2 regions of the Bacillus sp. HSf4 genome follow, and region 2 is predicted to be linked to the other one. Evidence: riboswitches for the same ligand, from Rfam matches in the RefSeq annotation. Region 2 holds a riboswitch; the other holds the start of a gene.
The links. A riboswitch is a leader RNA that binds a small molecule or an ion and turns the genes downstream of it on or off. The one in region 2 is predicted to bind lysine.

Region 1 (5,045 bases), 550 kb from region 2:
TCTGCGTCGACTCGAGCGTAACAAAAATCACGTTTCTGCCTTTGGCAATGCCGAACATGTCTTGATTCGGCTTACTGTAGTCGGCGTTCGTGTAATTTTCGATCGTCGCCAGGCTGGTCTCATCGGCAACCGCTTTTTGCGTTAAATTAAAGGTTTGGGAAACGCCGTCAAGCAGATGAAATTGATACAGTCCGATATTTTTGACCAGCGCTTCCCTGTCAAATGAATAAGATAAAAGCTTCGGCTGTTCAATCTCCGCCAAGGCAATATTGAACAATACCGCCCCCGCAGCCGCCGCATAATAAACCTTGATGGCTTTCGCCGTCAGTTTTTCTCCTGTTTTTCCACGGGTTTTCGCAAGCCATAGCAAGAGGGCCAAATCAAAGAAAAGAACGATGAACATCGGATTGAACAATTCCTGAAAACTGCTTCCAAGCCCCCCGAGGTTTTTCGCCTGAAACAGGACGGGAATCGTAATGAAATCAATGTAAAAGCCGTAAAAAATGCTGTTTGAGATGAGTATGCCCGTAAGGATGGTATTCGCTCCGATTAAAAACATGCGCTGTGCCTTTTCACGGAAAAAGAGGCTGATGCCGAATACAGGGATGAGAAAGCTAAGCGGGTTGATCAACAGAATCAGCTCCTGGAGCCAATTGTCAATTTGTAAATGAAACCCCAGCTTGTAAATGAAATATGTTTTCATCCACATGAAAAAAATCGATAAGCATAAAAACCATTGCTTTTTGAAGAATTGTTCTTTCATTTATAATAGCTCCTCGCGTATAGTCAAGCCCCTCAAACATTTCGCCTTAAAAATCAAATCCTTTTATCATGCCATCAAGGCGGCAATAAAATAACATGAAAGAACGGTGAGGGCTGCCATAACAGCCTGTTCAGCCTTTCCGCCTGTCTTGATGTAAAGCGGAAGGCGAAACTTGATGGAGGACGGAAAGAAAAGCTTGATGCCGTTTGTCGTTCCTGCATCGAGAAGTAAATGGCTGGCCATTCCCGCCGTCAGCCCGATCAGTATGCTCTGGTCTTTAAAATACAAATGAGCTGTGAATGCCGTCAGCAGCAAAAAGAGCAGGCTGTGTGTAAATGTCCGGTGTCCGAAAACAGAGCTGACCAGCGCAGATAAAATCGGAAGCTTTCTGCCGATTTTGCTTTTCGTATGGCAAATATCCGGTATCAATGCCCCGAGGACTCCGGAAGCGGTCATCCATACGGGATCAAATCCATAATAATAAGCGACAGCCGTACAAGAAGCGACTCCCCCCATGATGTGTGTTTTTCCTGTCATCTCGCTTCTCCTTTAAGACTGTATAACAAATTCCTAAAGAAAACTATATCAAGAGATCTAATGGTCATCAAGACTGATTCTGTCAACTTTCGGATGCGATTTTAAATTTTTGCAGCATAAAAACCCAAAATGTTCTGTGCCTTTGGTGCAATGCCTTCATTCGATTTGCTGAATAAATTTTTAAAGAAAGGTCAAATTAACAATGTATCACAATATTAAAGAGGTGATTCATGTGGGTTTTCTCTTCAATCATAAGGACAGAGAAAAAAGCAAAACAAAAGACCGCAATGCCGTTCAGGGAGCTCTTGAAGACGCTGGACAAGCGCTGCAAGGAGATCCTCTGCAACAAGCGGTCAACAAAAAGAAAAATAACCGATAACCATCTATAGATGAAAGGGCGGAGAATGCCTCCACCTTTTAGAGGCTGCCTGTAAAAAGGCGGCCCTTTCTATTCTTTCCATCAGTTCCCTTTGACAGATTAAAATTTCTCTGGTAACCTTCGGATGTGAATATGTGATAAATCCTCACTCTTAACTCTTAGTGAGGTAGAGGTTGCGCGGATGATGAGTCGCATGTGTGAGGCTGATGGGGCCTATGACCATATGCAAAAGGCATCAGCGCCGAAGCGTAAAGAAGCCATTCCTTCTTTATGCTGGGTCTGCATTGAATAAGTGCAGGACTGCCGCGGGTTTTTCCGCGGAGGGCTATCCGGGGATCAAGAGTGTATGTGAAGTAAAGCATGGACTTTTGTTCATGCTTTTTTTATTTTGAATGATCTCGCGGTCTGGTCCGGCATATTTTTTATAAAATGCTCGGAGGTTATATTTTATGGAACAGACAAAAAAATGGGGCTTCTGGCTTCTGACGGCATTTGTTGTCGGCAATATGGTCGGCTCGGGGATTTTTATGCTCCCTAGTACACTCGCCCAGACGGCAAGCCCGTTCGGCGTAACGGCGGCATGGCTTGTGACGGGTGCGGGAGTGCTCATGATCGCCCTTGTTTTCGGTCATTTATCGATCCGCCGTCCGGATTTGAAAGCCGGCCCGCAAAGCTATGCAAGAGCTTTATTCTCAGATCCTAAAAAAGGAAACGCCGCAGGCTTCACGATGGTATGGGGCTATTGGGTGGCAAGCTGGATCAGCAATGTGGCCATCATCACGAGCCTTGCCGGCTATTTGACTACGTTCCTGCCGATTTTGACGGACGGACGGGAGATGTTTGAGCTTGGCGGCCACACCGTGACGCTTGGACAGCTTATGACATTTATCGTTTGTACGATTCTCTTGTGGGGAACACATTTCATACTCGTCTCCAGTATAAACGGAGCTGGAAAGCTCAACTTTTTGGCGACCTTTTCGAAAGTGATGGGCTTTGTCCTGTTTATTGTTGCCGGATTATTCGTTTTTCAGGTGTCATTATTTGAATCATTTTATTTTCCGATTGAATCAGAAGGCAAAAGCATCGGACTCGGCGGACAGGTTCACAATGCGGCGATTTCCACGCTGTGGGCGTTTGTCGGGATCGAATCAGCTGTTATTTTATCAGGACGCGCATCCTCCCAGCGGGATGTCAAACGGGCGACGATTACCGGCCTTTTGATCGCCCTCGGCATTTATATGGTCATTACGTTAATTACAATGGGCATCATTCCGCATGATCAGCTGCAGGCTTCAGACAAACCGTTCGTTGATGTGCTTCATGCGATTATCGGCGGCTTTGGCAGCGTGGTGATGGCGGTCTTGGCGATCATTTCTTTATTCGGCTCCATGCTCGGCTGGATTTTGATCGGTTCCGAGGTTCCGTATCAGGCGGCAAAAGCCGGCGATTTCCCCGCATTTTTTGCGAAAACGAACAAAAAAGGAAGTCCGGTCAACTCTCTGATCATCACCAATCTGATGTCCCAGATCTTTATATTCTCAACGATTTCGGGAACGATCAGCCAGGCTTTCACGTTTTTGACAACGTCAGCGACTCTTGCGTATCTCGTCCCTTATCTCGTCGCAGCTGTTTTCAGTTTGAAGCTGATTATCAAAGGCGATACGTATGATGAGCTGAAAGGATCGCGAACAGGAGACGGCATCATCGCACTGGCCGCCCTTGGATATTCTCTATGGGTGATTGTGTCGGGGACTTCCGACTGGTTCACCTTTATTTTGGGAATCGGGCTGTTTTTTGTCGGGCTTGTGATCTATCCGTTCGTTCATAAAAAATTCAGTAATAGCCAGGCATCATAACCGCCGGGCCAGCCGTGTCTTGAAGCGGAAGACCGGCTGGCTTTTTTTTATTTTGCAAAATTTATGATGAAAAAATGTGCCTGAGGCTGTTATACTATACAGTGAAAATGATAATCGTTATCGATCGCGAATAGAATGAAAGGAATGGCATCGATTGAGGTCATACAGAAATATACATCATATCAACAGCGGGGACGAGCCCGACAATGAACAGCGTCCGCTGAGCCGTCCCCTTCTAGCTATTTCCGTCCTGATAAGCGGGATCGTCATTTTGCTGTTCGGCGCGGCATTGTCGGTTGCCCTTGGTGCGGCTGACATCAAGCTCGGCACGGTTTGGGATGCGCTGTTTCATTTCGATTCAAAAAATACGGCGCATCAAATTATCCAGGAACTCAGGCTGCCGAGAACGGTCGGCGCAGCGCTTGTCGGCGCCTGTCTGGCCGTTTCCGGGGCGGTGATGCAGGGGATGACGAGAAATCCGCTTGCATCTCCGGAAATCATGAGTGTCACCCAAGGGTCAACGTTTGCCATCGCCATCGCTTTTGCCTTTTTTCCGGGGGTCTCTTCGGTCGGGCTGATGATGTGGTCATTCGCCGGAGCCGGCTTTGGAGCCGCGATCGTATTTGCCGTCGGCATGTTTTCAAAAGGCGGTCTTACACCTGTGAAGCTGGCTTTGGCGGGGACGGCAGTGGGCACTTTCTTGAGCGCTTTCTCATCAGCCATCGGAATTCACTTTGATGTGGCGCGCGATATGAGCTTTTGGTACGCAGGCGGAATTGCGGGAACCAAATGGCTGAGCATCAAGCTCCTGCTGCCGGCAGCGGCGCTCGGTCTCGCGCTCGTCTTTTTCATCGCCCGTTCCATTACGGTGCTAAGCCTTGGGGAAGAATTGGCCAAAGGGCTTGGCCAATATACAAAAACGGTCAAGGCGCTCGGCATCATATCCGTCGTTTTGCTGACAGGCGCGGCTGTATCTGTGGCTGGAGCCATCGGCTTCATTGGACTGATCATTCCGCATATCACCCGCTTTTTAGTCGGTGTCGATTATCGCTGGATTATACCGTGTTCAGCGATATTGGGAGCGGTGTTGCTCATCTATGCCGATATTGCGGCAAGGATGGTCAATCCCCCATTTGAAACACCTGTCGGAGCGGTTACGGCGCTTGTCGGTGTACCGTTCTTTCTCTATCTGGCCCGCAGGGAAAAGAGGGGGCTCTAATGGAGACGATCAAGAAAAAAAGCAGCCGTGCGGCAGTGGTGATGCTGATCATGGCCGCACTGATCTTTGCAATATTTTTACTAAGCATGAATACGGGGGAAATACGTATAGCCCCGCTGGATGCCTTGAAAACGTTATTCGGCGGCGGAACACCGCAGGATGAACTTGTGCTGTTTGAATTCCGGCTGCCCCGGATGTTGCTCGCCATGCTGATCGGCGCAGGGATTGCCGCAGCCGGCGCCGTCTGGCAGGGTGTTTCCCAAAACGATCTGGCTGATCCGGGAATCTTGG
Region 2 (5,045 bases):
AATCCGTCCGTAAATAACAATGTGACTGTCCCTATTACATATGAGAACATGCCAAAATATAAAGCATATTCATGATGAGGTATAAAGTTCAGAAAGATCCATCCCGTCAAGAAGCTTGTGAGTGGACCACCCAGCAGACCCGCGACGAATTTCCCCTTTTCTTTTTAATACGTTTTTTTGTTTTTAATGGATTTACCATATAAAAAAACTGCACCGCCAAAATATTTGTGTTTCCATCGAAATGTTATTTTCTTATTTTTAAACATGATGAATGGTCCGACTGCCAGCCATTGTACATGATGCCTGACGATGCATCCGAAAAGAACGTGCCCCAGCTCATGTACAACAATGCTGGCAATAGCTGCCACGAACACTGGACCTATTGTATGTATTAATGCAGTCATAATGTAATTCCTTTCTCCGCCCTTATTATGGTAATTGTAGCACACCCCGCCCTCGGGCAAAAAAGAAACCCTAGAGAGAGCTCTAGGATTATTTTTATTTGGCAGCCACGCTTATTTTCGATAGTTCAAACGCATCATGAAGCGCTTCAACAGCTTTCACCATGTCGCTGTCACTGATGACGGTGGAGACTTTGATCTCGGACGTGCTCACCATTTTGACCTGGATGTTCTTCTCTGCCAGCACCGCAAACATTTCCGCGGCTACGCCCGGGTTTGAGATCATGCCGGAGCCGACGATCGACACTTTGGCGAGCCTGTTTTCCGTCTCGATCTGTTCGTAGTCGAGCGCGTCTTTGTATTCTTCAAGCACTTCTACCGTTCTGGACAGGTCTTCCGTTTTCACTGAGAAAGAAATCGACGTTTTGCTTGTGGCTGTCACCGATTGAATGATGATGTCCACGTTGATGTTCTGTTTAGCGAGCGTTGTAAAAATCGTTGACAGCGTCGTCAGGCCGCTCGCCAGGCCGCATACGGTCACGCGTGTGATCTGATCTTCAAATGCAATTCCTCTTACGATTAAATTCTGCTCCATGGATGATTCCTCCTCGATTAATGTGCCTGCTTCTTTTTCCATGCTTGAGCGCACTTCCAGCGGCACCTGATAGTTCTTTGCAAATTCGACGGCTCGCGGGTGCAGGACGCCTGCTCCAAGGTTGGCAAGCTCAAGCATTTCATCATAGGAGATTCCGGCAAGCTTCCGCGCTGTTTTCACATAGCGGGGATCGGTTGTGAAAACCCCCGGTACATCGGTGTAAATATCGCATTTATCGGCTTTCAGGGCTGCTGCGAGGGCAACGGCTGTCGTATCTGATCCGCCTCTGCCGAGCGTTGTGATTTCGCCTTCCGCTGTCGTGCCCTGGAATCCGGCGACAACGGCGATTTTCCCTTCATTCAGGCGCTCTTTCAGCTTGTCTGTATCAATGTTCGTAATCCTTGCGTTACCGTGAATATTTTCGGTCTCGATGCCGGCCTGCCAGCCTGTATATGAAACCGCATCATACCCTTTTTCCTCTAAAGCCATTGTTAATAAAGAAATCGTCACCTGCTCTCCTGTGGAAAGCAGCATATCCATTTCCCGCCGGCTCGGCTGATCTGTGATTTCCCTGGCAAGTGCGACGAGGGAATCCGTCGATTTTCCCATGGCGGAAACAACGACGACGACGTCATGACCCCGCTTTTTTTCTTCGATGACCCGATTTGCGACATTCAAAATTTTTTCCACTGATCCGACGGAAGTTCCGCCAAATTTTTGGACGATGAGACCCATCAAATACCACCCTTTTTGTTTTCGTTCGTGCACGTTTATGTATGAAGAGGAAAGCCTTGATCTTCCGGCTTGTACGGTTTTAGCGTACAAAAAAAGCAATGAGAGAATTCCCTCATTGCTTGAATCAACAAAAACAGCCGATGATCTAAAACAACGAGATAGCTCTCCAAGAAAATGACTTTCTTGACAGCCCCACATTTGTTCAATGTAAAGCCAGCAGATAAAACGAATGGATTTTTACCCGCTTCGGCGACGCTCCCCTTTCAGCTTCCTTCTTTGAAATCCATCTTTCTCCGAAAGCCTACTCTTGAAGTTCGCACCTCTATCTTCACCATATAACACGATCTTATTATGAAATTAGTACAAATTCTATCAGATTCTTTTTAAAAATTCAACGTTATTTTTTCAAGGCCTCTATAATCAGCTGTGCGGTCTTCAGCGGAATTCCGGCACTGCGGATATCTTCGACAGTCGCTTCCTTCATTTTTTTGACGGAGCCAAAATGTTTTAACAGCAGCTTTTTCCGCTGCTCGCCGACACCCGGTATCCCGTCCAGCACCGATTGAAAAGCGCTTTTTCCCCTGAGCTGCCTGTGAAAGCTGATCGCAAACCGGTGCACTTCGTCCTGGATCCGCTGCAACAGGTAAAATTCCTGGCTGTTCCGTTCAAGCTGAACGATCTCAAGCGGATCACCGATCAAGAGGTTCGATGTTCTGTGCTTGTCGTCCTTCACCAAGCCGGCCACCGGGATGTCAAGGCCAAGTTCATTTTCAAGCACGTCGACCGCTGCTGAAACCTGCCCTTTTCCCCCGTCGATCAAAATCAAATCCGGGAGCGGCAGATTTTCTTTCAGCACCCTTGTATACCTTCTTTTAACGACCTCGCGCATTGAACCGTAGTCGTCAGGCCCTTCAACCGTCTTAATCTTATATTTCCGGTACTCTTTTTTATGCGGTTTTCCGTCGAGAAAGACGATCATGGCCGAAACCGGATCCGCTCCTTGAATATTCGAATTATCAAACGCCTCAATTCTATACGGCGTGTAGATGCCCAGCGCTTTGCCGAGCTTTTCAATCGCACCGATCGTCCGCTCTTCGTCGCGTTCGATGAGCAAAAACTTTTCTTTCAGGGCGAGCTTTGCGTTTTTATGGGCGAGAAGCAGGAGGTCTTTTTTCTGTCCCCTTTTCGGCTGGTGAACTTTCACGTCCAAAAGCTCCTCGATCATGTCCCTGTCTACGCTGTCGGGCACTAAAATTTCCTTCGGAAGGAAGTGATTGTTTTTCGAGTAGAACTGGCCGATGAATGTCAAAAATTCTTCATCCGCTTCCCTATACAGCGGAAACATGCTGACGTCTCTTTCAATCAGCTTCCCTTGCCTGATAAAAAAGACCTGTACACACATCCAGCCTTTATCATACGAATAGGCAAATACGTCGCGGTCGATCATATCGTTCATCGCCATTTTCTGCTTCTCCATCGTCGATTCGATGTGGGCAATCTGGTCGCGGTATTCCTTCGCCCGTTCAAACTGGAGGTTTTCAGATGCTTCGAGCATTTTGGCTTCAAGCTCTTTCTTGACTTCGTTATAGCCGCCTTTTAAAAAGCGTGTGATTTCTTCAGTGAGCTGCCTGTTTGTCTCTTCAGACACGTCATAGACACACGGTGCCAGGCATTGCCCGAGATGATAGTACAAACAGACGCGGTCGGGCAGCTTGGCGCATTTTCTGAGCGGGTAGAGACGGTCCAGCAGCTTTTTCGTTTCCCTTGCGGCCTGAACGTTTGGATAAGGACCGAAATAGCGGCCTTTATCTTTTTTGACTTTCCGCGTCACGATCAGCTTCGGATGGCGCTCATTGGTGATTTTGATAAACGGGTAGCTTTTATCGTCTTTCAGCATCACATTGTATTTCGGGTCGTACTTTTTGATTAAATTCATTTCCAGAATGAGAGCTTCGATGTTCGAGGATGTGACGATGTATTCAAAGTCTTCGATTTCGCTGACGAGCCGCTGTGTTTTTGCATCATGGGAGCCGCTGAAATAGGAGCGGACCCTGTTTTTTAAGATTTTCGCTTTCCCGACATAGATCACGGTCTCCTGCCGGTCTTTCATCAAGTAGCAGCCCGGCTGATCCGGAAGAAGGGCAAGCTTTTCTTTGATTGTTTTGTTCATCAAAAATCCTTCCTTATTTCGGCGTTTTTCTTCTTATAGTTTATCATGACCGACCACACGTTCGCTACAATTGGAGGAGTTGCTAAGAAAAAAGCGATCCCCTGGGAATCGCCTTTTCTCGTTCTATATTTTACAAATGCTTGTTGATCAGTTCTTCAAGCGCTTCTTTCGGTTTAAATCCGACAGATGTTTCAACCACTTCACCGTCTTTTAGTACGAGTAAAGTCGGGATGCTCATGACGCCGTATTTGCCGGCTGTTTCCTGGTTTTCGTCAACATCGATTTTGACGATTTTCAGTTTGTCTCCCATTTCTTGATCCAGCTCTTCAAGGACTGGCGCAATCATTTTGCAAGGTCCGCACCAAGGAGCCCAGAAGTCGGCAAGGACTACGCCTTCGCTTGTTTCAGTTGAAAAAGTTTGATCAGTTGCTTTTACGATAGCCATTCTTTCATTCCTCCAATTGTGAAATTATGCTTTTTAGTATAGCATCTCCCTTTGGTTCACGCTAACATAATGCTTGAATATACGTTTCCCCATCAGGCCGTGTTTTACACATGCACATATATCCCATTTTATTTGTCCGGCCGTCAAGATGTGCGATCAAAAAAGCCGGCGATCAGGCCGGCTTTTTTAAGTGCTGACACTCAGCTTTTTAAATTCTTCCGTCAAAAGCGGAACGACCTCAAACAGGTCTCCGACAATGCCGTAATCGGCGACTTTGAAGATGTCGGCTTCAGGATCTTTGTTGATGGCGACGATGATTTTGCTGTTTGACATCCCGGCAAGGTGCTGAATCGCTCCCGAAATGCCGCAGGCGATGTAAAGGTCCGGTGTGACGACCTTTCCGGTCTGGCCGATTTGCAGCGAATAGTCGCAGTAGTCCGCATCACACGCGCCTCTTGAAGCGCCTACAGCGCCGCCGAGCACATCGGCGAGCTCCTGAAGCGGCTTAAACCCGTCTGCGCTTTTCACACCGCGTCCGCCGGCAACGATGATTTTCGCTTCTGACAAGTCGACGCCTTCAGACGTTTTTTTGACGACATCGCGGATCACCGTTCTGATGTCCTGGATGCTGACTTCGGCTTTTTCAACAGCTCCGGTGCGCGCGTCATCTTTCGCGAGCGGTGCGATATTGTTCGGCCT

Region 1: another riboswitch for lysine. It lies ahead of P3X63_RS18565 (amino acid permease); the one in region 2 lies ahead of P3X63_RS15580 (aspartate kinase).

Annotation. Positions count from the first base shown of each region.
Region 1 covers NZ_CP120679.1:3,568,277-3,573,321, reverse strand. The annotation lists gene P3X63_RS18580 (LTA synthase family protein) at 1-763, opposite strand, end outside; gene P3X63_RS18575 (metal-dependent hydrolase) at 830-1,300, opposite strand; gene sspJ (small acid-soluble spore protein SspJ) at 1,533-1,679, shown strand; lysine riboswitch at 1,839-2,015, shown strand; gene P3X63_RS18565 (amino acid permease) at 2,129-3,535, shown strand; gene P3X63_RS18560 (FecCD family ABC transporter permease) at 3,690-4,754, shown strand; gene P3X63_RS18555 (FecCD family ABC transporter permease) at 4,796-5,045, shown strand, end outside.
Region 2 covers NZ_CP120679.1:3,013,313-3,018,357, forward strand. The annotation lists gene P3X63_RS15575 (hypothetical protein) at 1-20, opposite strand, end outside; gene P3X63_RS15580 (aspartate kinase) at 499-1,731, opposite strand; lysine riboswitch at 1,883-2,064, opposite strand; gene uvrC (excinuclease ABC subunit UvrC) at 2,129-3,901, opposite strand; gene trxA (thioredoxin) at 4,032-4,346, opposite strand; gene P3X63_RS15595 (electron transfer flavoprotein subunit alpha/FixB family protein) at 4,533-5,045, opposite strand, start outside.